Regions from separate parts of the Streptomyces sp. NPDC021115 genome, predicted to be linked through region 1. Evidence: predicted binding sites of a transcription regulator. Region 1 holds the regulator's gene; the other holds the start of a gene.
The links. Region 1 encodes HrcA, which represses chaperone genes, less so after heat shock. Its sites were predicted from a motif close to TTNGCACTCNGNNNNNCNGAGTGCNAA; they were not measured.
Positions count from the first base shown of each region.

Region 2: the regulator HrcA is predicted to act here: its motif matches at 2,054-2,080, upstream of groES (co-chaperone GroES).

Region 1 is NZ_JBIRQF010000006.1:313,482-328,336, forward strand. Features, by position in the region: gene lepA (translation elongation factor 4) at 1-1,108, shown strand, start outside; gene ACH4TL_RS21250 (AMP-dependent synthetase/ligase) at 1,306-3,195, shown strand; gene ACH4TL_RS21255 (SpoIIE family protein phosphatase) at 3,343-5,304, shown strand; gene hemW (radical SAM family heme chaperone HemW) at 5,397-6,629, shown strand; gene ACH4TL_RS21265 (DUF3097 domain-containing protein) at 6,626-7,456, opposite strand; gene ACH4TL_RS21270 (MBL fold metallo-hydrolase) at 7,487-8,224, opposite strand; gene hrcA (heat-inducible transcriptional repressor HrcA) at 8,401-9,417, shown strand; gene dnaJ (molecular chaperone DnaJ) at 9,418-10,551, shown strand; gene ACH4TL_RS21285 (nitronate monooxygenase) at 10,784-11,872, shown strand; gene ACH4TL_RS21290 (16S rRNA (uracil(1498)-N(3))-methyltransferase) at 11,869-12,612, shown strand; gene ACH4TL_RS21295 (hypothetical protein) at 12,677-13,222, shown strand; gene ACH4TL_RS21300 (ATP-binding protein) at 13,244-14,581, shown strand; gene ACH4TL_RS21305 (tetratricopeptide repeat protein) at 14,628-14,855, shown strand, end outside.
Region 2 is NZ_JBIRQF010000024.1:95,692-110,546, forward strand. Features, by position in the region: gene ACH4TL_RS40950 (methyltransferase domain-containing protein) at 1-1,038, opposite strand, end outside; gene ACH4TL_RS40955 (polysaccharide deacetylase family protein) at 1,113-2,009, shown strand; gene groES (co-chaperone GroES) at 2,229-2,537, shown strand; gene groL (chaperonin GroEL) at 2,630-4,255, shown strand; gene ACH4TL_RS40970 (SDR family NAD(P)-dependent oxidoreductase) at 4,343-5,116, opposite strand; gene ACH4TL_RS40975 (LysR family transcriptional regulator) at 5,241-6,158, shown strand; gene ACH4TL_RS40980 (WhiB family transcriptional regulator) at 6,277-6,591, opposite strand; gene ACH4TL_RS40985 (response regulator transcription factor) at 6,989-7,600, shown strand; gene ACH4TL_RS40990 (sigma-70 family RNA polymerase sigma factor) at 7,899-8,510, shown strand; gene guaB (IMP dehydrogenase) at 8,638-10,140, shown strand; gene ACH4TL_RS41000 (GuaB3 family IMP dehydrogenase-related protein) at 10,224-11,348, shown strand; gene ACH4TL_RS41005 (hypothetical protein) at 11,422-12,072, opposite strand; gene ACH4TL_RS41010 (rod shape-determining protein) at 12,388-13,533, shown strand; gene ACH4TL_RS41015 (DUF6049 family protein) at 13,635-14,855, shown strand, end outside.

The sequences.
Region 1 (14,855 bases):
CGGCACCAACTCACCCGAGATGACCGCCTCCGACGGGCTGTCCGTCGGCGAGGTGGGCTATCTGATCACCGGTGTGAAGGACGTCCGACAGTCCAAGGTCGGCGATACGATCACCCAGTTCACCAAGGGTGCCGAGGTGCCGCTGGGCGGCTACAAGGACCCCAAGCCGATGGTGTTCTCGGGCCTGTACCCGCTGGACGGCTCGGACTATCCGGTGCTGCGCGAGGCCCTGGACAAGCTCCAGCTCAACGACGCCGCGCTGGTCTACGAGCCGGAGACCTCCGCCGCCCTCGGCTTCGGCTTCCGGGTCGGCTTCCTCGGGCTGCTGCACCTGGAGGTCATCCGTGAGCGGCTGGAGCGCGAGTTCAACCTCGATCTGATCGCCACCGCGCCGAACGTGATCTACCGGGTGGACATGGAGGACGGCGCCGTGCACACGGTGACCAACCCCAGCGAGTTCCCCGCGGGCAAGGTCGACAAGGTGCACGAGCCGGTCGTGCGCGGCACGATCCTCGCGCCCAGCGAGTTCATCGGCGCGATCATGGAGCTGTGCCAGAACCGCCGCGGCGTGCTGCTCGGCATGGACTACCTCTCCGAGGACCGGGTCGAGATCCGCTACACGCTCCCGCTCGCCGAGGTCGTCTTCGACTTCTTCGACCAGCTGAAGTCCAAGACCCGCGGCTATGCCTCGCTCGACTACGAGCCCACCGGTGAGCAGGCTTCCGACCTGGTCAAGGTCGACATCCTGCTGCACGGCGACAAGGTCGACGCCTTCTCCGCGATCACCCACAAGGACAAGGCGTACGCGTACGGCGTGCGGCTGGTCGCCAAGCTGCGCGAGCTGATCCCGCGGCAGAGCTTCGAGGTGCCGATCCAGGCCGCCATCGGCTCCCGGGTCATCGCCCGGGAGACCGTCCGGGCCATCCGCAAGGACGTCCTCGCCAAGTGCTACGGCGGTGACATCTCCCGTAAGCGGAAGCTGCTGGAGAAGCAGAAGGAAGGCAAGAAGCGGATGAAGATGGTCGGCAGCGTGGAGGTGCCGCAGGAGGCCTTCATCGCGGTGCTGTCCTCCGACTCCGACGGCGGTGGCGACAGCAAGAAGAAGTAGCGGTCGTGGAACGGGCCCGGTGCGCAAGAAGCGCCGGGCCCGTTGTCATGTGACGCTCTAGGGGTGAGGCAGGCCCTCCTCATCTGAAGTACGTGGCCCGGAACCCCTTACGCAGTACGGTTTCGGCCCTTACGCTGATCGCCACGCGAAGGTTACTCGTGAGTCACCAAGCACTGAGGCGGGACCCGGAGGATGCCGTGACCGACACCCAGAAACTGCTCGAGAACCGGCCGCCGTCCCTGGCGACGCACTTCCTCCAGCGCGTCGAGGCGACACCGGACCGGGAGGCGTACCGCTATCCCGTGCCGTCCGCCTCCGGCCGGGGTCCCGACGAGTGGCGGCCGCTGACCTGGCGGGAAAGCGCGGATCGCGTCTTCGCCATCGCCGCCGGGCTGATCGCCCTCGGCGTCCGCCCCGAGGAGCGGGTGGCGCTCGCCTCCTCGACGCGCGTCGAGTGGATCCTCGGTGACCTGGGCGTGCTGTGCGCGGGCGCGGCGACCACCACGGTCTACCCGAGCACCAACGCCGACGAGACCGCCTTCATTCTCGCCGACTCCGGCAGCCGCGTCCTGATCGCCGAGGACGGCGCCCAGCTGGCCAAGGTCCGCGAGAAGCGCGCCGAGCTGCCCGATCTCGCCCATGTGGTGGTGATCGAGGCCGAGGACGCGATGCCCGCGGGGGACGATCCGGAGGGCTGGGTGCTCTCCCTCGCCGAGCTGGAGAAGCGCGGTGCGGCGCATCTGGACGAGCACCCCGACGCCGTACGGGAGCGTACGGACGCGCTGCGCGCCGATCAGCTGGCGACGCTCATCTACACCTCCGGTACCACCGGCCGCCCCAAGGGCGTACGGCTGGCGCATGACTCCTGGTCCTACATGGCCATCGCCATCGGTACCCAGGAGGGGCTGCTCTACCCCGACGACATGCAGTATCTGTGGCTGCCCCTCGCGCATGTCTTCGGCAAGGTGCTGACGGCGGGGCAGATCTACGTCGGACACACGACCGCGGTAGACGGCCGGGTCGACAAGATCATCGAGAATCTGCCGGTGGTCCGGCCCACCTATATGTGCGGGGTGCCGCGGATCTTCGAGAAGGTCTACAACGGGGTGGCGCAGAAGGCCCGGGAGGGCGGCGCGGCCAAGTACAAGATCTTCCAGTGGGCGGCCGGGGTCGCCCGCGACTACGCCAGGACCTCCCAGGACAACTTCCGCCGCACCGGCACCGCTTCCGTGCCGTTCGGCCTCAAGGCGCAGCACGCCGCCGCCGACAAGCTCGTCTACGCCAAGCTGCGCGAGGCGTTCGGCGGGCGGCTGCGCGCCGCCGTGTCCGGTTCGGCCGCGCTGGCCCCCGAGATCGGCTACTTCTTCGCGGGGGCGGGCATCAACATCCTGGAGGGGTACGGGCTCACCGAGTCCAGCGCCGCCAGCTTCCTGAACCCGCCGGACTACCGCACCGGTACGGTCGGCAAGGCGTTCCCCGGCACGGAGGTGCGGTTCGCCGACGACGGCGAGGTGCTGCTGCGCGGCCCCGGCATCATGGAGGGGTACCACGGGCTGCCCGAGCTGACCTCGAAGGTGCTGGAGTCCGACGGCTGGTTCCACACCGGCGACATCGGGGAGCTGTCGCCCGACGGCTATCTGCGGATCACCGACCGCAAGAAGGACCTGATCAAGACCTCGGGCGGGAAGTACGTGGCCCCGGCGGAGGTCGAGGGCCAGTTCAAGGCGGTGTGCCCGTTCGTCTCCAACATCCTGGTGCACGGCTCCGACCGCAACTACTGCACCGCGCTGATCGCCCTCGACGAACCGACCATCATGGGCTGGGCGCAGGAGCACGGCCTGGCGGGGAAGTCCTACGCCGAGGTCGTGGACACCGAGGCGGTGCGGGAGTTGATCGACGGCTATGTGCGGCGGCTCAACGAGGGGCTGCAACGGTGGCAGACGATCAAGAAGTTCCGGCTGCTGCCGCGCGATCTGGACGTGGAGCACGGCGAGCTGACGCCGAGTCTGAAGATGAAGCGGCCGGTGGTGGAGCGCGAGTACAAGGACCTGATCGAGGACATGTACGCCGGTACCCGGGAGGCGTGACGGCGAACCCCGGATCCGGGCCGGGGTTCTTTACCGGAACAGGACCGGCGTACGCACGATTTTTCCCCTCAACACAGTTAACTTGCGTGACTCGGTGCATATAACTGCGGTCCGTCTGTCACTCTGTCCGTGCCGGATACGGCGCATATGACGGAGCTTCTCAGGAGCCGCACAGTGGGGACGTCATCTTCCACCCCGTCTGCATCCGCAGGCGGGGTGGCTCTGCCGGTCGGGGGAATCGGTCCTGTACGTACCAGCGCCTCGGCCCGCGCGAGCCTGCCCGGCAGCCCGCTCGCGGCCGCCGCGGCCCGCCGGTTCGTGCGCGCCGCGCTCGCCGAGTGGGTCGCGCTCGACGTACCGGCCGCCGACCGGATCACCGACCGGACCGCGGACGAGGCCGTCCTGCTGGTGAGCGAGCTGGTCACCAACGCCGTGGTGCACGCGGGCACCGCCGTCGAGGTGTGCTGCGCGCTCGATGTGTCGAGCCACGAGGGCGAACCGCCCTCTCTCGTCGTCGAGGTGACCGACCACCACCCCACCCGGGTGCTGCGCGGCGACCCGCCGGTGGACGCGGACGGCGCGGAGTGCGCCGGAGGCCACGGCCTGCGGCTCGTCGCCGAGATCGCCGAGGCGTGGGGAACGACGTACCGGCGGGCCAGCAAGACGGTGTGGTTCCAGGTGGCGGTCACGGCCGCCGCCGACCCGGTGCCGGCCGAGGAGCCCGTGACCGCCGGGGACCTCGCGGCGCCGTGGGCCGCGCGCGGCACCGAGATCGTCGCCCCCGTGCCGCGCCGGGTGCCCGCCCGCCGCGCCGATCCGGAATGGACCCGGCACGGCGCCCTGTCCTTCCTCGCCGAGGCGTCCGACCTGCTCGCCGGGCAGTTCGACGAGGAGCTGGTCACCTCGCTCGCCGGACAGCTGCTGGTGCCGCGGCTCGCCGACTGGTGCGCCGTCTGGCTCGACACCGGCAGCGGGCCGCCGCGGCTGGACCGGGTCTGGCACGCCAGCGAGAGCCGCATGGAGGGGCTGCGGCAGGTGCTGGAGAAGGAGCCGCCCCAGCTGCCCGCCACCGCGCGCGGCGGCGCCGTGGACTGGCCGTGGCCGTCCGACCCCGCGGCGTACGGGCCCGGCGGCGCGGCCCTCGCCTGCCGCCTGATCGCGGGCGGCCGCGCGCTGGGCACGCTGCTGCTGGGGCGGGCCGGTCTGGTCCGCATGCCGGACGAAGTCGTCGGCCTGGTCGAGGACTTCGCGCGCCGCGTCGCGCTCGCCCTCGCCTCCGCCCGGCGCTACACCCGCCAGGCCACCATCAGCTCGGTGCTCCAGCGCGGGCTGCTGCCGTCCGGGATCGCCCGGATCCCCGGCGTCGAGTCGGCCGTCGTGTACGAGCCGACCGGCGACATCTCGGCCGGAGGCGACTTCTACGACGTCTTCCCGGCCGGCGACGGCCGCTGGTGCTTCGTGCTCGGCGACGTCTGCGGAAACGGCCCCGAAGCGGCCGTGGTGACCGGCCTGGTGCGCCCCTGGCTGCGGCTGCTGGGCCGCGAGGGCTACGACGTGGGGGAGGTCCTCGACCGCCTCAACCAGCTGCTGGGCGAGGAGACCGTGGGCGAGGCGGTCGAGGCCGTCGAGGCGGCGGGCGTCGGCGTCGACCCCGGCGGCGCGGGCCTCCCACCAGGCGGCGGCCCGGCGCGGTTCCTCTCGCTCCTGTACGGCGAGCTGGTGCCGCTCGGCCCGGGCGCCGAGGGCGGCGTGCGCTGCACCCTGGCCAGCGCGGGCCACCCCCTGCCGCTGGTCCTCCAGCCCGACGGCACGGTACGCACGGTCGCCGCCCCGCAGATACTCCTCGGCGTGGTGGAGGACGCCGCGTACGAGAGTGAAACGTTCGATCTCGCGCCCGGCGAGACCCTGCTGTGCGTGACCGACGGCGTCACGGAGCACCGCTCCGGCACCCGCCAGTTCGACGACGAGGACGGCCTGGCGGCGGTTCTCGCGGGCTGCGCGGGCCTGAGCGCCCAAGAAGTCGCGGAACGCGTGCGCCGCGCGGTGGACGAGTTCGCGATGGAGCCACCGGACGACGACCTGGCGATGCTGGTGCTCAGAGCCCTCTAGAGCACGCCCCCTGATCAGCTCCGCCCCCCGGGCCCGGCATCCGCCCCGGGCCGGGGGACGGGGGCGGGGGCGGCATGGCGGACAATGGGGCCATGCCTTCCGTACTGCCTGACGGCGAGCCCATGCCCCAGGACGGCGCGCTGCCCCCCGGCGCGCTGGCCGGGACGGCGGGGCGGCCGTTGGGGTTCTATCTGCACGTGCCCTACTGCGCCACCCGCTGCGGGTACTGCGACTTCAACACGTACACCGCCGCCGAGCTGCGCGGTTCCGGCGGGGTGCTCGCCTCCCGGGACAACTACGCCGAGCAGGTCGCGGAGGAGGTGCGGCTCGCGCGGAAGGTGCTGGGGGACGACCCGCGGCCGGTCGAGACCGTGTTCGTCGGCGGCGGGACGCCGACGCTGCTCGCGGCTGCGGACCTCGGGCGGATGCTCGGGGCCGTCCGGGACGAGTTCGGGCTCGCTGACGGGGCCGAGATCACCACCGAGGCCAATCCGGAGTCGGTCGATCCGCGGTATCTGGAGGCGCTGCGGGAGGCCGGGTTCAACCGGGTGTCGTTCGGGATGCAGAGCGCCCGGCAGCACGTGCTGAAGGTGCTGGACCGCACCCACACCCCGGGGCGCCCCGAGCGGTGCGTCGCGGAGGCGCGCGCGGCCGGGTTCGATCATGTGAACCTGGACCTGATCTACGGAACCCCCGGCGAGAGCGACGACGACTGGCGGGCCTCCCTGGAGGCGGCGCTCGGGGCGGGCCCGGACCACATCTCGGCGTACGCGCTGATCGTCGAGGAGGGCACCCAGCTGGCGCGCCGCATCCGGCGCGGCGAGGTGCCGATGACCGACGACGACGCGCACGCGGACCGGTATCTGATCGCCGAGGAGACGCTGTCGGCGGCGGGCTTCTCCTGGTACGAGGTCTCCAACTGGGCCACCTCGCCCGAGGGCCGGTGCCGCCACAACGAGCTGTACTGGCGCGGCGCCGACTGGTGGGGCGCGGGCCCCGGCGCGCACAGCCACGTCGGCGGGGTGCGCTGGTGGAACGTCAAGCACCCCGGGGCGTACGCGCAGGCGCTCGGCGAGGGCCGCTCACCGGGGGCGGGGCGGGAGCTGCTGTCCGACGAGGAGCGCCGCGTGGAGCGGATCCTGCTGGAGCTGCGGCTGGCCGAGGGGTGCCCGCTGGAGCTGCTGCGCCCGGCAGGCGCGGCGGCCGCGGCGCGGGCGCTGGAGGACGGCCTGCTGGAGCCGGAGCCCTACCGGCAGGGCCGGGCCGTGCTCACCCTCAGGGGCCGTCTGCTGGCCGACGCCGTGGTGCGGGACGTGGTCGACTAACCGGCCTCGGGAGCCGTGACGAAATCGATCAGTTCCTCGACCCTGCCCAGCAGCTCCGGCCGCAGGTCCCTGTAGGAGTGGACCGCGGACAGGATCCGCTGCCATGCCGCGCCCGTGTTCTCAGGCCAGCCCAGCGCCCGGCAGACGCCCGTCTTCCAGTCCTGGCCGCGTGGCACCGTCGGCCAGGCGGGAACGCCCAGTGAGGACGGCTTCACGGCCTCCCACACGTCGATGAAGGGGTGCCCGACGACCAGCACGTGCTCGTCGGTGATCTGCTCGGCGATACGGGACTCCTTGGACCCGGCCACCAGGTGGTCCACCAGGACGCCGAGCCGGGCGTCCGGGCCGGGGGAGAAGTCGCGCACGATGGCGGGCAGGTCGTCGACGCCCGCCAGGTACTCCACGACGACGCCCTCGATGCGCAGATCGTCGCCCCAGACCCGCTCCACCAGCTCCGCGTCGTGGCGGCCCTCCACATAGATGCGCCCGGCGCGGGCGACCCGCGCGCGGGTGCCCGGGACGGCGATCGAACCGGACGCGGTGCGCCGCGGCGCGCCGGGGGCCGTCGCGCGCGGACGTACGAGGGTGACGACGCGGCCCTCCAGGAGGAAGCCGCGCGGCTCCATGGGGAAGACGCGGTGCTTGCCGAAGCGGTCCTCCAGGGTGACCGTCGGCCCCTGCGCGGTCTTCTCGCAGCGGATCACGGCACCGCAGAACCCGGTGGTGACCTCCTCGACCACGAGGTCCGGTTCGGCGGCGACCTCGGGCGCGGGCTGCTGCCGCTTCCAGGGCGGGGTCAGATCCGAGTCGTACTGTCGGCTGCGCATCCGGATGACCATAGCGCGGCGGGAGAGGGCTCAGCGGGAGCGGGCCGAGCGGGACACGCCGAAGCGCGCGGCCAGTTCGTCGCGTTGGTCACGTACGAAGGCCGCGTCCACGACCGACCCGTGGCCGGGGACGTACCGCGCGTCCTCGCCGCCGAGGGCGAGCAGCCGGTCGAGCGCGGCGGGCCAGTGGTCGGGGATCGCGTCGGGCCCGGCCTGGGGCGGGCCCGACTCCTCCACCAGATCGCCGCAGAAGACCACCTCCGGCCGCCCAGGGACCAGGACGGCCAGGTCGTGGGCGGTGTGCCCGGGACCCACGTTCGCCAGCAGCACGGACCGGCAGCCCAGGTCCACGGTGATCTCCCCGGAGACCGCGTGATGGGGCGGTACGAGGTGATCGGCGGCCTCGGTGGCGGCACCGGGGGCCACTCCGTGCCGTACCGCGTCCTCGCGCAGCGCCTCCCGGTCGCGGCGCAGCGGACCGTCCAGACCGGTGGCCCCGTACACCTCGCAGCCCGCGAAGGCGGCCGTGCCGAGGACATGGTCGAAGTGCGGATGGGTGAGCGCGATCCTGGTCGGCCTGCGGCCGGTCAGCCGGGTGATCTCGGCCCGCAGCGCCGCGCCCTCGCGCAGCGTCGAGCCGGTGTCCACCACGAGGACGTCCTTCCGGCCGACGATCACGCCGACCGTGCAGTCCCAGTCCGGCAGCCGCCGCCGGGCGACATCGGGCGCGAGCTCTTCCCACCCGGCCTCTTCCCAACACGTCTTCATACCGAGACGCTAGCTCCAACAGCGATAGCGTGACGTGTGGCCGGGGCACCGGCGGGGGGCGGCTCTTGCCGTGGCCACCGCACCCCGCCGTACACTGGCTGAGGGGTTCTGGCACTCGTGACCGTTGAGTGCCAGAGGGACGACCTGATGACACGGCTGGACTGGAGGTGCGCGGGGTGCTCAGCGAACGCAGACTCGAAGTGCTGCGTGCCATTGTCCAGGACTACGTGGGCACCGAGGAGCCGGTCGGCTCCAAGGCCCTCACCGAGCGGCACCAGCTGGGCGTCTCCCCGGCCACGGTGCGCAACGACATGGCCGCGCTGGAGGACGAGGGCTTCATCGCCCAGCCGCACACCAGCGCCGGGCGCATTCCCACGGACAAGGGCTACCGGCTCTTCGTGGACCGGCTGGCCGGAGTGAAGCCGCTGTCCGCCCCGGAGCGGCGGGCCATTCAGAACTTCCTGGACAGCGCCGTCGACCTCGACGACGTGGTGGGGCGCACCGTCCGGCTGCTGGCGCAGCTGACCCGGCAGGTCGCGGTGGTGCAGTATCCGTCGCTGACGCGTTCGACGGTGCGACATGTGGAGCTGCTGCCGCTGGCCACGGCCCGGGTGATGCTGGTGCTGATCACCGACACCGGGCGGGTCGAGCAGCGCATGGTGGACTGCCCGGCTCCGATCAGCGACGACTCGCTGGCGGATCTGCGGGCCCGGCTCAACAGCCGGGTCGTGGGGCGGCGGTTCGCGGATGTGCCGCAATTGGTGCAGGATCTTCCGGAGTCCTTCGAACAGGAGGACCGGGGGACGGTCTCCACCGTGTTGGCGACCCTGCTCGAAACGCTCGTCGAGGAGACCGAAGAGCGGCTGATGATCGGCGGCACCGCGAACCTCACGCGTTTCGGGCATGATTTTCCCCTGATGATCCGGCCCGTTCTGGAGGCACTTGAGGAGCAGGTCGTCCTCCTCAAGCTGCTCGGCGAGGCCAAAGACTCGGGTATGACCGTGCGTATCGGGCATGAGAATGCTCACGAGGGCCTGAATTCCACCTCGGTCGTCGCGGTCGGCTACGGTTCGGGCGACGAAGCCGTCGCCAAACTCGGCGTGGTCGGACCGACCCGCATGGACTACCCCGGAACGATGGGAGCGGTACGCGCAGTGGCACGTTACGTCGGACAGATCCTGGCGGAGTCGTAAGTGGCGACGGACTACTACGCAGTCCTGGGCGTGCAGCGCGATGCCTCGCAGGACGAGATCAAGAAGGCATTCCGCCGGCTGGCACGCGAGCTGCACCCGGACGTGAACCCGGATCCGAAGACCCAGGAGCGGTTCAAGGAGATCAACGCCGCCTACGAGGTGCTGTCGGACCCGCAGAAGAAGCAGGTCTACGACCTGGGCGGGGACCCGTCGGGCTCGGCCGCCGGCGGCGGCGCCGGTGGCTTCGGCGCGGGCTTCGGCAACTTCTCCGACATCATGGACGCGTTCTTCGGCACCGCCTCGCAGCGCGGCCCGCGGTCCAGGACCCGGCGCGGCCAGGACGCCATGATCCGCCTCGACGTGGAGCTGAACGAGGCCGCGTTCGGCACCACCAAGGACATCCAGGTCGACACCGCGGTGGTGTGCACCACGTGCAGCGGTGAGGGCGCGGCGCCTGGCACCTCGGCGCAGACATGTGACATGTGCCGCGGCCGCGGTGAGGTCTCGCAGGTGACTCGGTCCTTCCTCGGCCAGGTCATGACCTCGCGGCCGTGCCCGCAGTGCCAGGGCTTCGGCACCGTGGTGCCGACCCCGTGCCCGGAGTGCGCGGGCGACGGGCGGATCCGCTCGCGGCGCACGCTGACCGTGAAGATCCCGGCCGGTGTGGACAACGGCACCCGCATCCAGCTCGCGGGCGAGGGCGAGGTCGGCCCGGGCGGCGGCCCGGCGGGCGACCTGTACGTGGAGATCCACGAGGTGCCGCACCCGGTCTTCCAGCGGCGCGGCGACGACATGCACTGCACGGTGACGATCCCGATGACCGCGGCGGCGCTCGGCACCAAGGTGCCGCTGGAGACGCTGGATGGCCTGGAGGAGATCGACATCCGGCCCGGCACCCAGTCCGGCCAGTCGGTCCCGCTGCACCAGCGCGGCGTCACCCATCTGCGCGGCGGCGGCCGCGGCGATCTGATCGTGCACGTCGAGGTGACGACCCCGACCAAACTCGACCCGGAGCAGGAGGAGCTGCTGCGGCGGCTGTCCAAGCTGCGCGGCGAGGAGCGCCCGACCGGGGAATTCAAGCCGGGGCAGCAGGGGCTGTTCTCGCGCCTGAAGGACGCGTTCAACGGACGGTAGGCGCCGGGCCGGGGGTCCGGCCCGCGGCGGAGCCGCTATTGTCCGCAGCGCCCCCGGGGGATGGAGCAAGCCGGGGCAGCAGGGGCTGTTCTCGCGCCTGAAGGACGCGTTCAACGGACGGTAGGCGCCCGTGAAGGACGCGTTCAACGGGCGCTGGGCGCCGCCGGTGAACGCGTTCGACGGACGCTGATCCGGTGACGGAGCGCCGTGGAGGGCATGGCACCATGTGGCCATGTCCTCCGCGCTGACCGATCTCGCCCGGTACCCGATCGTGCAGGCTCCGATGGCGGGCGGGGCCTCCTGCCCGCAGCTCGCCGCCGCCGTCTCCGAGGCCGGGGGCCTCGGCTTCCTCGCCGCCGGTTACAAGACGCCGGAGGCGATGTACGAGGAGATCAAGCAGCTGCGGGGGCTGACCGGCCGCCCCTTCGGCGTCAATCTGTTCATGCCGCAGGCGCCCAGCGACCCGGCAGCCGTCGCGATCTACGCCGACCGCGTCGCGGGCGAGGCGGTCCGCTACCAGACCGCGCTCGGGGACCCCGAGTCCGGCTCCGACGACGCGTACGACGCCAAGCTGGCGATCCTGCTGAACGACCCGGTCCCGGTGGTCTCGTTCACCTTCGGCTGCCCCACCCGCGCCGTGCTGGACGCGTTCGCCCGGGTGGGCACCCGGACCGTCGTCACCGTGACCTCGCCGGTGGAGGCGGAGACCGCCCAGTGGGCGGGCGCCGACGCCGTCTGCGTGCAGGGCGTGGAGGCCGGCGGCCACCAGGGCGGCTTCCGCAACGACCCGGCCGACGACGCCCCCGGCGCCGTGTTCGGGCTGCTGTCGCTGGTCGCGCTGGTGCGCGAGAGCGTGCAGGTCCCGATCATCGCGGCGGGCGGGCTGATGCGCGGCTCGCAGATCGCCGCCGTGCTGGCCGCTGGCGCGTCCGCGGGGCAGCTGGGCACCGCGTTCCTGGTGTGCCCCGAGTCGGGGGCGAACGCCCTGCACAAGGCGGCCATGACCGATCCGCTGTTCGGCCGGACCGAGCTGACCCGGGCGTTCTCCGGCCGCCCGGCGCGCGGCCTGGTCAACCGGTTCATCCGCGACCACGGCCCGTACGCCCCGGCCGCCTACCCCCAGCTGCACCACCTCACCTCCGGGCTGCGCAAGGCGGCGGCCAAGGAGGGCGACCCGCAGGCCATGGCGCTGTGGGCGGGCCAGGGGCACCGGATGGCGCGCGAACTGCCCGCCGCGCAGCTGGTGGAGACCCTGGCCATGGAGCTGGACCCGACGGGCGCCGTGTACGGGCTCCAGGCGCCGCGCGGCGTGGTGTCGTGACCGCTCCGGTGTTCGTGGCCGACTCCCTCGCGGGAGCGGCCGTGGGGGCCCGTATCGGGCTGGAGGGCCCCGAGGGGCGGCACGCGGTGTCGGTGAAGCGGCTGCGGGCCGGCGAGGCGGTGGTCCTCACGGACGGCGCCGGTACGGGCGTATCGGGCACCGTGGCGGCCGTCGAGGGCAAGGACCGGCTGCTGGTCGAGGTCGACGCCGTGCGCCATGAGGCGGCGCCGAGCCCGCGGATCACCGTCGTCCAGGCGCTGCCCAAGGGCGACCGCGGCGAGGTGGCCGTGGAGACGATGACCGAGACGGGCGTCGACGCGATCGTGCCGTGGACGGCGGCCCGCTGCATCACGCAGTGGAAGGGCGAGCGCGGGCAGAAGGCGCTCGGCAAGTGGCGGTCGACCGCGCGCGAGGCGGGCAAGCAGTCCCGTCGGCTGACCTTCCCCGACGTCGCGGACGCGATGACGACCAAGGAGGTTGCTCGACTTCTCGCCGATGCCGACCTCGCGGCCGTGCTCCACGAGGAGGGCAGCGACCCGCTGGCGACGGCTGAACTGCCCCACGGGGGCCATATCGTGCTCGTCGTGGGCCCCGAAGGGGGCGTATCGCCGGACGAGTTGACGGCCTTCGCCGCGGCGGGCGCACGCCCGTACCGGCTGGGCCCGAGCGTCCTGCGCACGTCCACGGCCGGAACGGCCGCCGCCGCGCTCCTCCTGGGCCGCACCGGCCGCTGGAGTTGAGGGAACCCGCGGGTGGCCGACGATGGTCTTCCGGTTCGCCGGGCGTGATGGGAACCTGTCCTCTATGGGGGTATTGAGCCATCATGTACGGCGCGGACGGCCGCTGCTGGCGGCCGTGGCCGCGGTCGCCGCGGCCGTCGCGGTGACGGGGTGTGAGCCCAGGGACGGCGGGATCACCGCGATCGCCGTCTCGATCACCACGGACAAGGTCGGCACCTCCGCCCTGGAGCGGGGCGGCGTCGGGGTGCGCTGGCTGACCTGCAACGCGGATCTGAAGCGCGGCCCCACGGCCGGAGCCTCGGCCTCGACGGCCGGGGACGCGGGCACGACGGACGCCTCCGTGAAGTGCCGCGGCAGGACCGAGGACGACAAGGCCATCGGCATCACCGGCAGGGTCACCTATGTGCGGGAGAACCACTGCGTGCGCGGCGATCTGACCGGCACCATCGCGGGGGCCAAGGTCTTCCGGGCCGACGTCATCGGCGAATGCGACGGCGGCGGCGACGACACCGGAAGCCCGGCGCCGACCCGCACCCACCCCTGGGACAAGCCCACCAAGGCCAGCCCCACCCACCCGTGGGACGAGAGGACCACCGCACCCGGGAAATAGGGGCCGCATAAGCTGTGGCCCATGCCGGACGAGTCACCGCTGATCCAGAGCCTGCGCGCGGCCGTCGCCGCCGCCCCGGACGATGTACCCCTCCGGCTGCACCTGGCCGGGCTGTTGCTGGAGGGCGGGTACGGACAGGACGCGATATCCCAGGTCGCGGCCGCCCTTCAGCGCGATCCCGGGAACGCCGAGGCGCAGGCCCTGATGGCCCGCGCCGTCACGGCCCCGGCCCCGCCCGCGGCGCCCACCGCGACTCCGCCCGCGGCGCCCACCGCGACTCCGCCCGCGCCGCCCACCGCGCCCCCGGCGGACCCGCGCGTGGCGCGCGGCGGTTCGTACGACTGGCGGCGGGCCGAGGGCGAGTTGGCGGACGTCGTACCGCCCCGCTTCGTCGAGAGCCCGGACGACCGCGACGCGCCCTCGGAGCCGCACAAGCCGCTGACGGCCGACGGCTCCGACGACCCCGGTGAGACCTCGGCGTGGGAGGTGGAGCGCACCGGGCTGCGGCTGGCCGACATCGGCGGCATGGACGAGGTCAAGGAACGCCTCGAAGCCGCGTTCCTCGCCCCCATGCGCAACCCCGAGCTGCGCAAGCTGTACGGCAAGAGCCTGCGCGGCGGGCTGCTGATGTACGGGCCGCCCGGCTGCGGCAAGACGTACATCGCGCGGGCCGTGGCCGGGGAGCTGGGCGCCCACTTCATGTCGGTGAGCATCAGCGACGTCCTCGACATGTGGATCGGGAACTCCGAGCGGAACATGCGCGAGCTGTTCCAGACCGCCCGCCGCAGCGCCCCCTGTGTGCTCTTCCTGGACGAGCTGGACGCCCTGGGGGCCAAGCGCAGCCAGCTGCGCCACAGCGGGCTGCGCACCACCGTCAATCAGCTGCTGGCCGAGCTGGACGGGGTCGACGCGGAGGCCAACGAGGGGCTGTTCGTGCTCGCCGCCACCAACCACCCCTGGGACGTGGACGGCGCGCTGCGCCGCCCCGGCCGCCTCGACCGCACCCTGCTGGTGCTGCCGCCCGACCAGCCGGCGCGCGAGGCGATCCTCAGGCACCACCTGGCGGACCGCCCGATCGCCGGCGTCGACGTGCGCAAACTGGCCAAGCGGACCGATGGATTCTCCGGCGCGGACCTCAAGTACCTGTGCGAGACGGCCGCCGAGCGCGCGCTGATGGACTCCGTACGGACCGGACAGGCCCGCATGATCGGCCAGGACGATCTGCTGGCCGCGCTGGGGCAGGCGCGGCCCTCGACCCGCCCGTGGTTCGACACCGCGCGCAATGTGGCCCAGTTCGCCAACGAGGGCGGCACCTACGACGATCTGCTGGCCTACCTCAAGCGCAAGCGGATGCTGTGAACGCCCCGAACGGGGGCGCGGACGGGCACGGAAACGGGGAAAGCGCATGAGCGAGACGGGCACCGAGCACCCGCTGACGGCCCAGGCGGCCGCGCTGATCGAACTCGAACGGTTCGACCAGGCGAAGGAGCTGCTGGCCCGCAGGCTGGCGAGCGATCCTGACGACGTCCTGGCCTGGCTGCGGATGGCCGTGTGCCACAACAGCACCAGGGACTTCGAGGACGCGCTGCACGCGTCCGATGAGGCGCTGCGCCGCGCCCCGGAGGACTTCAGC
Region 2 (14,855 bases), on a different contig from region 1:
GACGCCGACCTCGCGCTCCCGCAGCAGCGCCCTGAGCTTCTTCAGGTTGAACGGCAGCACATCGGTGATCTCGTACGCGGTGGCGTACGGCGTCGGGCGCAGCTCGTCCGCGGTGATGTAGGCGATCGTCGGATCGATGAGGCGGCCGCCGATCCGGGCCGCGACGTCCGCCACCAGGTGGGCGCGGATGACGGCGCCGTCCGGTTCGTACAGCCAGCGGCCGACCGGGCCGGTCTCGGGGTCCGGGAGCTGGGCGCCGAGCACGGAGTGGCCGGAGGGCAGCAGCGTGGCGCGGCGCATGCCGGGGCGTGCGGTGCCGAACCACAGGACGGCCTCCTTCACGTTCCCCTGGTCCGAGATCCACTCGGCCTCCGCGTCCTCCGGCACCGCCTCGTGCGGAATCCCGGGCGCGATCTTGAGGGCGGCGCGCGGGGTGGTACGGGCCGCCTCGATCGCCCAGGACAGCGGCGGGGAGTACGCCTCGGGGTCGAACACCCGGCCCCGGCCACCGCGCCGGGCGGGGTCCACGAAGACCGCGTCGTACGACGAGGTGTCGATCCCGGTGACATCGGCGCAGCGCACCTCGATCAGCTGCGACAGGCCCAGCGCGTCGGCGTTGGCCCGGGCGACCGCACACGTCAGCGGGTCCCGGTCGACGGCCAGGACGGACAGCCCGGCGCGCGCCATCGCGATCGCGTCACCGCCGATGCCGCAGCACAGATCGGCCACGCCGCGCACCCCGAAATCGGCCAGCCGGTCGGCGCGGTAGGCGGCCACGGTCGCACGGGTGGACTGCTCGACGCCGTCGGGCGTGAAGTACATCCGATGGGCGTCCTCCGCCCCGAACTTGGGCACCGCCCGCTGCCGCAGCCGGGCCTGGGTCAGGGCCGCCGAGACCAGGGCGGCCGGATGGTCGCGGCGCAGCCGGGTCGCGGTGGCCAGCTCCCGCGCCGGGTCGTAGTTCCGGAGCGCGGAGAGCAGCGCCTGCCCCTCGTCGCCGAGCAGTGAGTCGAAGGCGTCAACGTCCACATGGCCCATTCTCCCCGCTCCGGGGAGGGCATTCGCACCCCTCCGACGCGCGGACCCGCGCCGTGGAGCCGAAGATCACTTTTATGATCACGGTCAAGGCTGGTGTTTCCGGGTGTCTGGTTCTCGCCGCCGCGGCGGCACTGCTCGCCGGGTGCGGGAGCCCGGCTCCCCACCTCAGGAGGGACAAGGCGGGGCTCGCGCGGTCGGCCTCGCCCTCCCCGTACTCCGAGTCCCGGGCCCCCGGCGCGCCACGGTCCGGGAGCGGGCGCGGGGAAGGTCCGCATCCGCCGCCGGACGGCTACCGCCGCTGGGGGCTCGACCGCCCGCTGGACCCGCCGCCCCCGCCCGCCGCCAAGCCGGCGCTCGCGCCGGTGTGGCCGCCGTCGCCCGGTCTGGCGACGGTCGTCCGCCGAGTGGACACCACCGATCGGGTGGTCTTCCTGACGCTCGACGACGGGATCGAGAAGGACCCCGCCTTCATCGACCAGGCCCGGGACCTCGGGCTGCCGTTCACCCAGTTCCTGGAGGACGAGGTGATCGGCGACCACTACGACTACTTCCGCGCGCTGCGCGAACTCGGCAACCGGATCGGCAACCACACGCTCACCCACCCCAGCCTGGCGGGCAAGGACTACGAGACCCAGCTCCACGAGATCTGCGGTCAGCAGGACGTCCTCCACGAACGCCTCGGTCTCGAACCCAGCCTCTTCCGCCCGCCGTACGGTGACTACGACCGGAACACGCTGCGCGCGGCGGCCGAGTGCGGGCTGACCAAGGCGGTGTTGTGGCGCGCCGAGATGGAGCCCAAGGGGCTCGCGTACCGCTCCGGCAGCGGGCTGCGGCCCGGCGACATCATCCTCGCCCACTTCCGCGGCCCCGAGCAGCTGAACGGGCACTCCATGACCGACATGATCACCGAGCTGCTGCGGGAGATCCAGGCCCAGGGATTCACGGTCGCGCGGCTGGAGGACTACATCTGAGCGCCGGACGTCCGGACGACTCCGCGGGTCCGCCGCCGCCTCGCTTGGCACTCTGGTTGACGGAGTGCTAACCGCGTCATAATGTCAGGGCTGGCACTCGGCACTGCGGAGTGCCAGCCACACAGCGACGGGCAGGTCCGGCACCCGCGACGACGGATCCACCTGGTCGCCACCTCAGACAGTTAACCCCGTGAGATCTCCGAAGGGGGAGGTCGGATCGTGACGACCGCCAGCTCCAAGGTTGCCATCAAGCCGCTTGAGGACCGCATCGTGGTCCAGGCCGTCGAGGCCGAGCAGACCACGGCCTCTGGCCTGGTCATCCCGGACACCGCCAAGGAGAAGCCCCAGGAGGGCGTCGTCCTGGCCGTCGGCCCGGGCCGTTTCGAGGACGGCAAGCGGCTTCCGCTCGACGTCTCCGTCGGCGACGTCGTGCTCTACAGCAAGTACGGCGGCACCGAGGTGAAGTACAGCGGCGAGGAGTACCTCGTCCTCTCGGCTCGCGACGTTCTCGCGATCGTCGAGAAGTAATCACCGAAGTTTTGCTTTGAGCCGCGCCCCGGTGCCCGTGTCACAGATACCCGGGGTCGGGGCGCGGTTCGTTTGAGAGGACATACGCAACCATGGCGAAGATCCTGAAGTTCGACGAGGACGCCCGTCGCGCCCTTGAGCGTGGCGTCAACAAGCTTGCGGACACCGTGAAGGTGACGATCGGCCCCCGCGGCCGCAACGTCGTCATCGACAAGAAGTTCGGTGCGCCGACCATCACCAACGACGGTGTCACGATCGCCCGCGAGGTCGAGGTCGAGGACCCGTACGAGAACCTTGGCGCCCAGCTCGTCAAGGAGGTGGCGACCAAGACCAACGACATCGCGGGTGACGGCACCACCACCGCCACCGTGCTGGCCCAGGCGCTGGTCCGCGAGGGCCTGCGCAACGTGGCCGCCGGTGCCTCCCCGGCCGCCCTGAAGAAGGGCATCGACGCCGCCGTCAAGGCCGTCTCCGAGGACCTGCTGGCCACCGCCAGCCCGATCGACTCCAAGTCCGACATCGCCGCCGTGGCCGGGCTGTCCGCCCAGGACAAGCAGGTCGGCGAGCTGATCGCCGAGGCGATGGACAAGGTCGGCAAGGACGGTGTCATCACCGTCGAGGAGTCCAACACCTTCGGTCTGGAGCTGGACTTCACCGAGGGCATGTCCTTCGACAAGGGCTACCTCTCGCCGTACATGGTGACCGACCAGGAGCGTATGGAGGCCGTCCTCGACGACCCGTACATCCTGATCCACCAGGGCAAGATCGGCTCGATCCAGGACCTGCTGCCGCTGCTGGAGAAGGTCATCCAGGCCGGCGCCAGCAAGCCGCTGCTGATCATCGCCGAGGACGTGGAGGGCGAGGCCCTGTCCACCCTCGTCGTCAACAAGATCCGCGGCACCTTCAACGCCGTCGCCGTGAAGGCCCCCGGCTTCGGTGACCGCCGCAAGGCCATGCTCGGCGACATCGCGACCCTCACCGGCGCCACCGTCATCGCCGAGGAGGTCGGCCTCAAGCTCGACCAGGCCGGTCTGGACGTGCTGGGCACCGCCCGCCGCGTGACCGTCACCAAGGACGACACCACCATCGTCGACGGTGGCGGCAACTCCGACGACGTCGCCGGTCGCATCGCCCAGATCAAGGCCGAGATCGAGTCCACGGACTCCGACTGGGACCGCGAGAAGCTCCAGGAGCGCCTCGCGAAGCTGGCCGGTGGCGTGTGCGTGATCCGCGTGGGCGCGGCCACCGAGGTCGAGCTCAAGGAGAAGAAGCACCGTCTGGAGGACGCCATCTCCGCGACCCGCGCCGCGGTCGAGGAGGGCATCGTCTCCGGTGGTGGCTCCGCTCTGGTCCACGCCGCCAAGGTGCTGGAAGGCGGCCTGGGCAAGGAGGGCGACGAGGCCACCGGTGTCGCCGTCGTCCGCCGCGCCGTCGTCGAGCCGCTGCGCTGGATCGCGGAGAACGCGGGCCTCGAGGGCTACGTCATCACCTCGAAGGTCGCCGAGCTGGAGAAGGGCCACGGCTACAACGCCGCGACCGAGGAGTACGGCGACCTGGTGAAGGCCGGCGTCATCGACCCGGTCAAGGTCACCCGCTCCGCGCTGGAGAACGCCGCGTCCATCGCCTCCCTGCTGCTCACCACCGAGACCCTGGTGGTCGAGAAGCCGGCCGAGGAAGAGGCCGAGGCCGGTGGCCACGGCCACGGCCACGCGCACTGACGCGAAGCCCGAGCGCCAACGCGAAGGCGCGGCCGCCCCGCACGGGGCGGCCGCGCCTTCGCGCGTCGCGGGGTCGCGCGACGGGGGTCAGCCCTTGGCCGGGGTGCGGCCCACCTTGGCGGAGACGCCCGCCATCGCCGCCCGCGGCACCAGCTTCGACAGGCCCGCCAGCGCCTTGTACCGCGGGTCCGGAATCGACAGCGACTTGCCGCGCGAGAAGTCCTTGAGCGCCGCCGCGACCAGCCGGTCCGCGTCCAGCCACATCCAGTCCGGCGCCTTGTCCGGCGTGATCCCCGCCCGGGAGTGGAACTCCGTGCGCACCAGCCCCGGGCACAGCGCCATCAGCCGCACCCCCGACCGCGCCAGGTCCTTCGCCGCGCCCTGCGTGAACTGCACGACCCACGCCTTGCTCGCCCCGTACGTCCCGCGAGGGAAGAACGCGGCCACCGAGGCCACGTTGATCACCCCGCCGCGGCCCCGCGCCCGCATCGTCTTGGCGGCGGCGCTGGTCAGCCGCAGCACCGCCTCGCAGTGCAGCTTCAGCATCCGCAGCTCATCGGTGAGCGGTGCCTCCAGATAGGGGGCGCTGTTGCCGAAACCGGCGTTGTTGACGAGCAGATCGACCGGATGCGTACGGTCCTCCAAGCGCTTCTCGACCGCGGCGATACCGGCGTCCTCGGACAGGTCGGCGCGCAGGACCTCCGCCTCGACCCCGTGCCGGTCGTGGAGGTCGGCGGCCTGGTCCCGGAGCCGCTTCTCGTCGCGGGACACCAGCACCAGGTTGTGCCCGTTCGCCGCGAGCCTGCTCGCGAAGGCGGAACCGATGCCCGCCGTGGTTCCGGTGATCAATGCAGTCGTCATACGCGCACGTTATCGGCCGGGCGATCACTCCGCGCCCGGGCGCCGCGGCCCTCCCGCCCGGTACCCCGTCAAAGCCTTGGCGCGATATTCCGGTCCGCACCCAAGTGCCCCTTATGCTCGGGGCATGATCGAGGCTCGTCATCTGAGGGTGCTGCGCGCGGTGGCCGCCACCGGCTCCTTCTCCGCCGCCGCCCGCGACCTGGGCTGCACCCAGCCCGCCGTCAGCCAGCAGATGAAGGCCCTGGAGCAGTCCACGGGGACGCCGCTGCTGATCCGTACCGGGCGGGAGATGCGGCTGACCGAGGCGGGCGAGGCCCTCGTACGGCACGCGGCGGGCATCCTGGCCGGGCTGACCGCCGCCGAGGAGGAGGTCGCGGCGCTCGCCGGGCTGCGGGCCGGGCGGGTGCGGCTGGTGTCGTTCCCCAGCGGCAGCTCGACGCTGGTGCCGACCGCGCTGGCCGGGATGCGCGCCGCCCACCCGGGGACCAGGGTCTCCCTGGTGGAGGCCGAGCCGCCGCGTTCGGTGGAGATGCTGCGCGGGGGCGACTGCGAGATCGCGGTCGCCTTCCGGTATCCGCAGGCCGGGCCGGAGGCGGATCCGGCGGCGGGCTGGGACGACCTGGTGGTGCGGCCGCTGCTGCGGGACCGGCTGGTGGTCATGGTCCCGCACGACCACCGGCTGGCCGGGGCCGGGACGGTGGGGATCGGGGAGCTGGCAGAGGAGCCGTGGATCGCGGGCTGCCCGCGGTGCCGTCGCCACCTGGTGGAGGTGTGCGAGGCGGAGGGCTTCACGCCGCGGATCGACTTCGCGACGGACGACTACCCGGCGGTGGTCGGGCTGGTCGGGGCCGGGCTCGGGGTCGCGGTGCTGCCGGAGCTGGCGCTGGAGTGCGTGACCGCGAAGGGGACGGCGACGCTGGAGGTCACGCCCGCGGTGCGGCGCGAGGTGGTGGCGCTGACGCTGCCGGACCTGGCGCGGGTGCCCGCGGTGGCGGCGACCCTGGACCGGCTGGAGCAGGCGGCGCGGGCGGCGCGGCGCTGACGCGCGAAATCCCGCCGATCGTCCGCGGGCCCATGGGGCCGGGGGCACGGTCGGCGGTGGTGGTGCGGGGACGGGTGGGGGAACGTTTCTTCAGAAGATGGGAACGCTGAGGCCCAGGTCAGGACCCCGGGGCTCCCGAGGAGGCGACCGTACGATGACGGGCCCGCCCCATCAGCTCCTCGCGCTCGTCCTCGGTCAGTCCGCCCCACACCCCGTACGGCTCGCGCACGGCCAGGGCGTGAGCCGCGCACTGCGCCCGTACCGGGCAGCGCATGCACACCTCTTTCGCCGACATCTCGCGCGCGCTGCGGGCCGCGCCGCGCTCACCTTCCGGGTGGAAGAAGAGCGAGCTGTCGACACCGCGGCACGCCGCCAGGAGCTGCCAGTCCCACAGATCGGCGTTCGGACCGGGAAGACGGGAGAAATCTGCCATTGCCTTGTCTCCTCGAAGCGATCGAATGCGGACGCTGTGTCCCGGGTCGTACACCTACTGTGTAAGTAGATGTAAATATGACTCATTGCGAATCTAGCCACACAGACCGGCAAATTGGAAGCAAGGTCGCCAAATGCCACCGAAGGGGATGACCTTTGGGGGAGACGTGACAGGGCGCGACCTGCGCGGGGAAGCGCCTCCGTGTCCGAGGGCTCACGTAGAGTGTCGAAGGTGGCCGCCGAACCCCGTAACTCTTTCGGGTGACCGTCGTTGAGAGTGCGGAGGCGGTTGATGGGTAAAGCTCTCGGACACATATCCGGGGCTGTCAATCGCTCAGGTGACGATATGTACCAGCCTGGAGGCTCAAGGTGACGCGCATCAGCTGCGGAGGGCGGCCATGACATCCGTCCTCGTCTGCGACGACTCCCCGCTCGCCCGAGAAGCGCTGCGCCGCGCGGTGGCGACAGTGCCCGGCGTCGAGCGGGTGACGACGGCGGCCAACGGCGAGGAAGTCCTCCGCCGCTGGGGCGCCGACCGCTCGGATCTGATTCTGATGGACGTGCGCATGCCCGGCCTCGGCGGAGTCGAGACCGTGCGGCGGCTGCTCTCCGCCGACCCCGGCGCCCGGATCATCATGCTCACGGTCGCCGAGGACCTCGACGGGGTCGCGCTGGCCGTGGCCGCGGGCGCCCGCGGCTATCTGCACAAGGACGCCTCGCGCGCCGAGCTGCGCGCGACCGTGACGCAGGCCCTCGCCGACCCGACCTGGCGGCTGGCCCCGCGGCGGCTGCGCTCCGCCGAGATGGGCGCCGCGCCCACGCTCACGGCGCGCGAGATCCAGGTGCTGGAGGGCATGAGCCACGGCCGGTCCAACGCGGAGATCGGCCGTGAGCTGTTCCTCTCCGAGGACACGGTCAAGACCCACGCCCGCCGGCTGTTCAAGAAGCTCGGCGCGTCCGACCGGGCCCATGCGGTGGCCCTCGGATTCCGCTGGGGCCTGGTCCGCTAGCCGGGCCGGTCTCCCATCGGCATAAGAACATGCTGCGCAGCGGGGGCGCCAAGGTCCCCGCCCGCCGGGTGGCGGGCGGGGCGAGAGCGTGCGCGGCACCGGGTGTGACGGCGGCTTGTACCGGTTCCCCGCGCGATGCCGCATCCTTGAAGGCGTGGAGTTCCTCGGGGACGAGTCTGTCGGGCGTGAGGGGAGAGCGCAGGACGTGACGACTACCGGCGCACCTACTCATAACGCTTCTACGCACAACTATGGACGCGATGCCACGGACCCGCCGGGCCCAAGGCACCATGGACGAATGCGCGACGACGAGAGTCAAGGGCCCCCCAAGGGCGGTAGCCCGGGGACGCCGGGGGCGATCGGCGCCCTCGTCGGGCGCGCGGTCGAGGGCGATGAGCAGGCCACTCACGACCTGCTGGCCCATGTTCATCCGCTGGCCCTGCGCTACTGCCGCACCAGGCTGTCCCGACTGCCGGGTGACGCCCGTCATTTCGTGGACGACCTGGCACAGGAGGTCTGCCTCGCGGTGCTGTGCGCGCTGCCGCGCTACCGCGACACCGGCAAGCCCTTCGAGGCGTTCGTCGTGGCCATCGCCTCCCACAAGGTCGCCGATCTCCAGCGGGCGGCCATGCGCCACCCCGGTTCCACGGCGTTCCCCTCGGACGAGATGCCGGAGCAGCCGGACGATTCGCTGGGCCCCGAGGAGCGGGCACTGCTGAGCAGCGACGCGGAATGGGCCAAGAAGCTGCTCGCCAACCTTCCGGAGAACCAGCGCGAGCTGGTGCTGCTGCGGGTGGCCGTCGGGCTTACCGCGGAGGAGACGGGGCAGATGCTCGGCATGTCGCCGGGCGCGGTGCGGGTCGCACAGCACCGGGCGCTGAGCCGGTTGCGCGCGCTGGCCGAACAGTAGCGCGATCGGTCGTTCCGGGCGGCATCACCAGCGGTATTCGTCGGTTGTCCACAGGGCGGAATGTGACACCGGGGATGGCCGTTAGCATGGGAGTCCGCGCTGGGGCAAGACCATTTGGAAGGGTGTCATGACTGACAACGTCGACGGAGTGCCTGAGAAGTTCGCGATGCTCGGGCTGACGTACGACGACGTGCTGCTGCTGCCGGGCGCCTCCGAGGTGCTGCCGAACGCGGTCGACACCTCGTCCAGGGTCTCCCGGAACGTGCGGGTGAACGTGCCGCTGCTGTCGGCCGCCATGGACAAGGTCACCGAGTCCCGGATGGCCATCGCCATGGCCCGCCAGGGCGGTGTGGGCGTGCTGCACCGGAACCTGTCCATCGAGGACCAGGCGAACCAGGTCGACCTGGTCAAGCGGTCCGAGTCCGGCATGGTCACCGACCCGATCACGGTCCGGCCGGACGCCACGCTCCACGAGGCGGACGCGCTGTGCGCGAAGTTCCGCATCAGCGGCGTCCCGGTCACCGACGCCGCGGGCAAGCTGCTGGGCATCGTCACCAACCGGGACATGGCCTTCGAGGTGGACCGGGGCCGTCAGGTCCGCGAGGTCATGACCCCGATGCCGCTGGTCACCGGCAAGGTCGGGATCTCCGGTGACGACGCGATGCAGCTGCTGCGCCGCCACAAGATCGAGAAGCTGCCGCTGGTCGACGACGCGGGCGTGCTCAAGGGCCTGATCACGGTCAAGGACTTCGTGAAGGCCGAGCAGTACCCGAACGCGGCGAAGGACGACGAGGGCCGGCTGGTCGTGGGAGCTGCCGTCGGCGTCGGCGACGAGGCGTTCGACCGGGCGCAGGCGCTGGTCGAGGCCGGGGCCGACTTCCTGGTGGTCGACAGCGCCCATGGGCACAGCCGCGGCATCCTCGACATGATCGCCAAGGTCAAGTCCAATGTCTCCGTCGACGTGGTCGGCGGCAATGTCGCCACCCGTGACGGCGCCCAGGCGCTGATCGACGCGGGTGTGGACGGAGTGAAGGTCGGTGTCGGCCCGGGCTCCATCTGCACCACCCGGGTGGTCGCGGGCATCGGCGTCCCCCAGGTGACCGCGATCTACGAGGCGGCCCGCGCGTGCCACGCGGCCGATGTGCCGCTGATCGGCGACGGCGGCCTCCAGTTCTCCGGTGACATCGCCAAGGCGATCGCCGCCGGTGCGGACACGGTGATGCTGGGCAGCCTGCTGGCCGGGTGCGAGGAGTCGCCGGGCGAGATGGTCTTCATCAACGGCAAGCAGTTCAAGTCCTACCGGGGCATGGGCTCGCTGGGCGCGATGCAGACCCGCGGCCAGGCCCGCTCGTTCTCCAAGGACCGCTACTTCCAGGACAACGTGCTCTCCGAGGACAAGCTCGTCCCCGAGGGCATCGAGGGCCAGGTGCCCTACCGCGGCCCGCTGTCCTCGGTCGCCCACCAGCTGGTCGGGGGCCTGCGCGCCTCCATGGGGTATGTCGGCTCGGCGTCCGTGGCGGAGCTGAAGGTGAAGGGCCGCTTCGTGCGGATCACCTCCGCGGGCCTCAAGGAGAGCCACCCGCATGACGTCCAGATGGTCTCCGAGGCGCCGAACTACTCCGGTCGTTAACGCGCGCGACCCCCGCGCGACGGGCTCCGCGCGGGGGATGGCGATACTGGTACGGCAGAACAAGCCAGCGAAAGGCACCCCACGTGACTGAGATCGAGATCGGGCGCGGCAAGCGCGGCCGCAGGGCGTACGCGTTCGACGACATCGCCGTCGTGCCGAGTCGTCGTACCCGGGACCCGAAGGAGGTCTCGATCGCCTGGCAGATCGACGCCTACCGCTTCGAGCTGCCGTTCCTGGCCGCCCCGATGGATTCCGTGGTCTCCCCGCAGACCGCGATCCGCATCGGCGAGCTGGGCGGCCTCGGGGTGCTCAACCTCGAGGGGCTGTGGACCCGGTACGAGGACCCCGAGCCGCTGCTGGCCGAGATCGCCGAGCTGGACGAGCGCACCGCGACCCGGCGGCTCCAGGAGATCTACGCCGAGCCGATCAAGGAAGAGCTGATCGGCCAGCGGCTGAAGGAGGTGCGCGACTCGGGCGTGGTCACCGCCGCCGCCCTGTCGCCGCAGCGCACCGCCCAGTTCTCCAAGGCCGTGGTGGACGCCGGGGTCGACATCTTCGTCATCCGGGGCACCACCGTCTCGGCCGAGCACGTCTCGGGCGCGGCCGAGCCGCTGAACCTCAAGCAGTTCATCTACGAGCTGGACGTCCCGGTCATCGTGGGCGGCTGCGCCACGTACACCGCGGCGCTGCACCTGATGCGCACCGGCGCGGCCGGGGTGCTCGTGGGCTTCGGTGGCGGCGCCGCCCACACCACCCGCAATGTGCTGGGCATCCAGGTGCCGATGGCCACGGCGGTGGCCGATGTCGCCGCCGCCCGCCGGGACTACATGGACGAGTCCGGTGGCCGCTATGTGCATGTGATCGCGGACGGCGGGGTCGGCTGGAGCGGCGATCTGCCGAAGGCGATCGCGTGCGGCGCCGACTCGGTGATGATCGGCTCGCCGCTGGCCCGCGCCACGGACTCGCCGGGCCGTGGCCACCACTGGGGCATGGAGGCCGTGCACGACGAGGTGCCGCGCGGCAAGCGCATGAACCTGGGCGTGGTCGGCACGACCGAGGAGGTCCTGCTCGGCCCCTCGCACACCCCGGACGGTTCGATGAACTTCTTCGGCGCGCTGCGCCGGGCGATGGCGACGACCGGCTACTCGGAGCTGAAGGAGTTCCAGCGCGTCGAGGTGACGGTGGCCCCGTCGAACGACAAGCGCTGAGCGTAGTCAGCAGACAAGGGGAGGGCCCCGACCGCGATGCGGTCGGGGCCCTCCCCTTGTGCCCGTGTCGGCGTCAGCGGTTGCTGACCCGGAAGGCGGCACCGGCGGCGGCGATCGGGGAGAGGATCATGAAGATCCACGTGATCGCGTCGGCGTCTTCCTTCCAGGTGTCGAACAGGTCGCTGAAGTGCTCGAAGAAGATCTCGTTCGCGGACGGGATGTTGGCGGAGGCCGCGGCGGCGCCACCGATCTTGTCCACGTAGTTGGTGGCCGCGTCGTTCATGATCATCGCGTAGCCGTACAGCTCGCCGAGGAAGATGGCGGCGAGCGCCAGAACCGCGCCGGCCACCCACAGCCCGACGTTGCGGCCGCCGAGCTTGGCGACCGTGGCGCCGACGAGCGCGCCGAGCGCGACACCGGCGTACGCGAACTTGGTGACCTCCGGCGGATTCGAGTCGGTGTCCGCGAGCGCGCTCAGCAGGAACGCGTACGCCAGCGCACCGACGAGAGCGGCCACGAGGGCGGCGCCGACCGCGGCGAGCGGGTTGCCCTGGCGGCCCACCTGCGGCGCGGGCGGCGGAAAACCGCCGGCGAACTGCGGCTGCTGGGGCTGCGCCTGCGGGTAGCCGTAGCCCGGCTGCGGCGGCGCGGGCTGCTGCGGGTAACCGCCCTGCTGCTGCGGGTAACCGCCTGGCTGCTGCGGCTGCTGCCAGTTCTGGCTCATGAAATCCCCCGGGGATGAAGGTGATTCGCGTTCGGGGACAGCCGTGACCGAGGCGCGGCAACGGCCCGGAACGCGAACGATTCGAGCCATAAAAGTAACAGGAGTGCATGACAATCAGACAAGTCGCGTCCGGGCTCCGTGACATGGCTGGGACCAGACGGAGACATGGTGTCCCGGTAAAGGAGGACATTGCTCCGCTATGCGGTGACGCGTCAGGCGTCCCCGACCGCGGCGGGGTCACGGCCGGTTCGTTGTGCCGGATGCGAATCTCGGCGCCGGCAGGACAGAATCCGGCATAAGCAATAATGTCAACTTATGGCGCAGAACAAGTCGTTCACTGGGCGAGACATGGGCATCGACCTCGGCACCGCGAATACGCTGGTGTACCTGCGGGGCAAGGGCATCGTGCTCAACGAACCGTCGGTCGTGGCGGTCAACACGGCCGACGGCAACGTGCTGTCGGTGGGTTCGGCGGCGAAGGAGACCATGGGGCGGACCCCGACGAACATTGTCGCCGTTCGACCGCTCCGGGATGGGGTCATCGCCGATTTTGAGGTCGCCGAGCGCATGCTGCGGTACTTCATCAAGAAGGTGATGGGCACCAGGCGGCTGGCCCGTCCCCGCGTCGTCGTCTGTGTGCCGTCCGGCATCACCGGTGTCGAGCGGCGCGCGGTGATGGAGGCCGCGACCCAGGCCGGGGCGCGGCAGGTGCATCTGGTCGAGGAGCCGATCGCGGCGGCGATCGGTGCGGGCCTGCCGGTGGGCGAGCCCACCGGTTCGATGGTCGTCGACATCGGCGGCGGCACGACGGAGGTCGCCGTCGTCTCGCTGGGCGGCATCGTCACCGCGCGCTCGGTGCGCACGGCGGGCGATGCGATGGACGTCGCGATCAGCACGTACGTCAAGAAGCAGTACGCGCTGGCCATCGGCGAGCGGACCGCCGAGGAGATCAAGGTGTCCATCGGGTCCGCCTCCCCGACCGGCTCCTGGTCGGCGCCGCGCGCGATGTCCGTCCGGCAGGTGGAGCGCAACGTCGAGGTGCTCGACAACGGTGACAACGAGGACACCCAGGCCCTGCTGCCGCCCGACCGCTGCACCATCCGCGGCCGCGACCAGGCCACCGGGCTGCCCAAGGTCCTCGAACTCACCGCGGACGAGGTGCGGCACGCGCTCGCCGAGCCGGTGGACAGCATCGTCGCCGCCGTCCGGTCCACGCTGGACGAGACCCCGCCGGAGCTGGCGGGCGACATCATGGACCGCGGCATCGTGCTCACCGGCGGCGGCGCGCTGCTGCGCGGTCTGGACGTACGGCTCGGCCGCGAGCTGGACATCCCGGTGCTGGTCGCCGACGACCCGCTGGACTGCGTCGCCGTCGGCACCGGCCGCTGCGTCGAGGACTTCGCTTCGCTGCGGGCCGCGATGGACGCCAGCCCGCGCCGCGCGGACACCGTGCGGGTCTGACCCCGCCGTCCCTCCAACGGGCCGCCCGGCGTGCGGCCCGGGTGCCGGCGTGGTGGGCTGGTGACCGGGCCGGATCGTCAGGCGGGAGGTGCGGCGGCGAGGTGACGGCAGGAGCACGGGCGTACGGGTGGACGATCGCCGTGGCGGTCGCGCTGCTCCTGCCCGGCGGGCCCGCCACCGCCGCCCCGGCCGTACGCGCGCCCGCCGCCCCGGCCGTAAGCGTGAACGCCGCGCGCCCGTACCCGCTCGCCGTCGAACTGCGGTCGCTGAGCCCCTCCGTGGTCCGCCGCGACGGCGAGGTCAGGATCAGCGGCACCGTCACCAACACCTCCCGGCGACGCGTCACCGGCGCCCACATCGGCGTACGCATCGGCGCCGCCGGGCCCGTCGACACCCGCGGCGCGCTCGCCGAGCACGCCGCGCGCACCGCCCTGACCCGCGCCGACGGCACCGAAGTCACCGACCACACCGCCCGCCTCGCCCGGCTCGACGCCCATACCGGGCGCCGCCGCTTCGACCTCACCGTGCCCGTCTCCGCCCTCGGCCTCGACGGCGCGGGCGCGTACCCGCTCACCGTGACCGCGGCCCTCCCGGACGGCCGCGTACTCGGCCTGACCCGCGGTCAGCTGCCCGTCTACCCCGACGGCACCGGCCTGGAGCGGATGCGCACCACCGTCCTGTGGCCCCTCACCGACGTGCCGCACATGGAGGCCCTGACGCGCCGCACCGGCGACGACCGCGTGCTGCCGGTCTTCCGCGACGACGCGCTGACCGCCGCCTTCGGCCCCGGCGGGCGCCTGCGGCGGCTGGTCGAACTGGGCGCGGACCAGCCGGTGACCTGGGCCGTCGACCCCGATCTGATCGTCCAGGCGCAGGCCATGGCGCGCGGCTACCGGGTGGCCCGCACCCCCGGCAGCAGCGATCCGCAGGAGGCCGGTCCCGGCAAGGGCGGCAAGGCGGCCGCCGGATGGCTGGCCGCGCTGCGCAAGGCGGTGCGCGGCCGGGACGTGATCGCCCTGCCGTACGCCGACCCCGACCTGGCCTCCCTCGCCCGCGGCGGCGACCCGGCGCTGGCCCCGCTGCTGCGCCGCGCGTCCGCCACCGGCACCGCCGTGGTGAACCGGGGCTTGAGCGTCCGCGCCCGCGACGGGGTCGCCTGGCCCGCGGCCGGGGTGCTGGACGCCGGGATCGCCGGAGCCGCGCGGCGGCTCGGCCTGGACACGGTGCTCGCCTCCGGCGAGGGTCCTGGCCCGTACGGCGCGTCGCTCGTCGCCGGGGGTGCCACGGACGACGGGGCGGTCGCGCTCGACGGCGGCAGCACC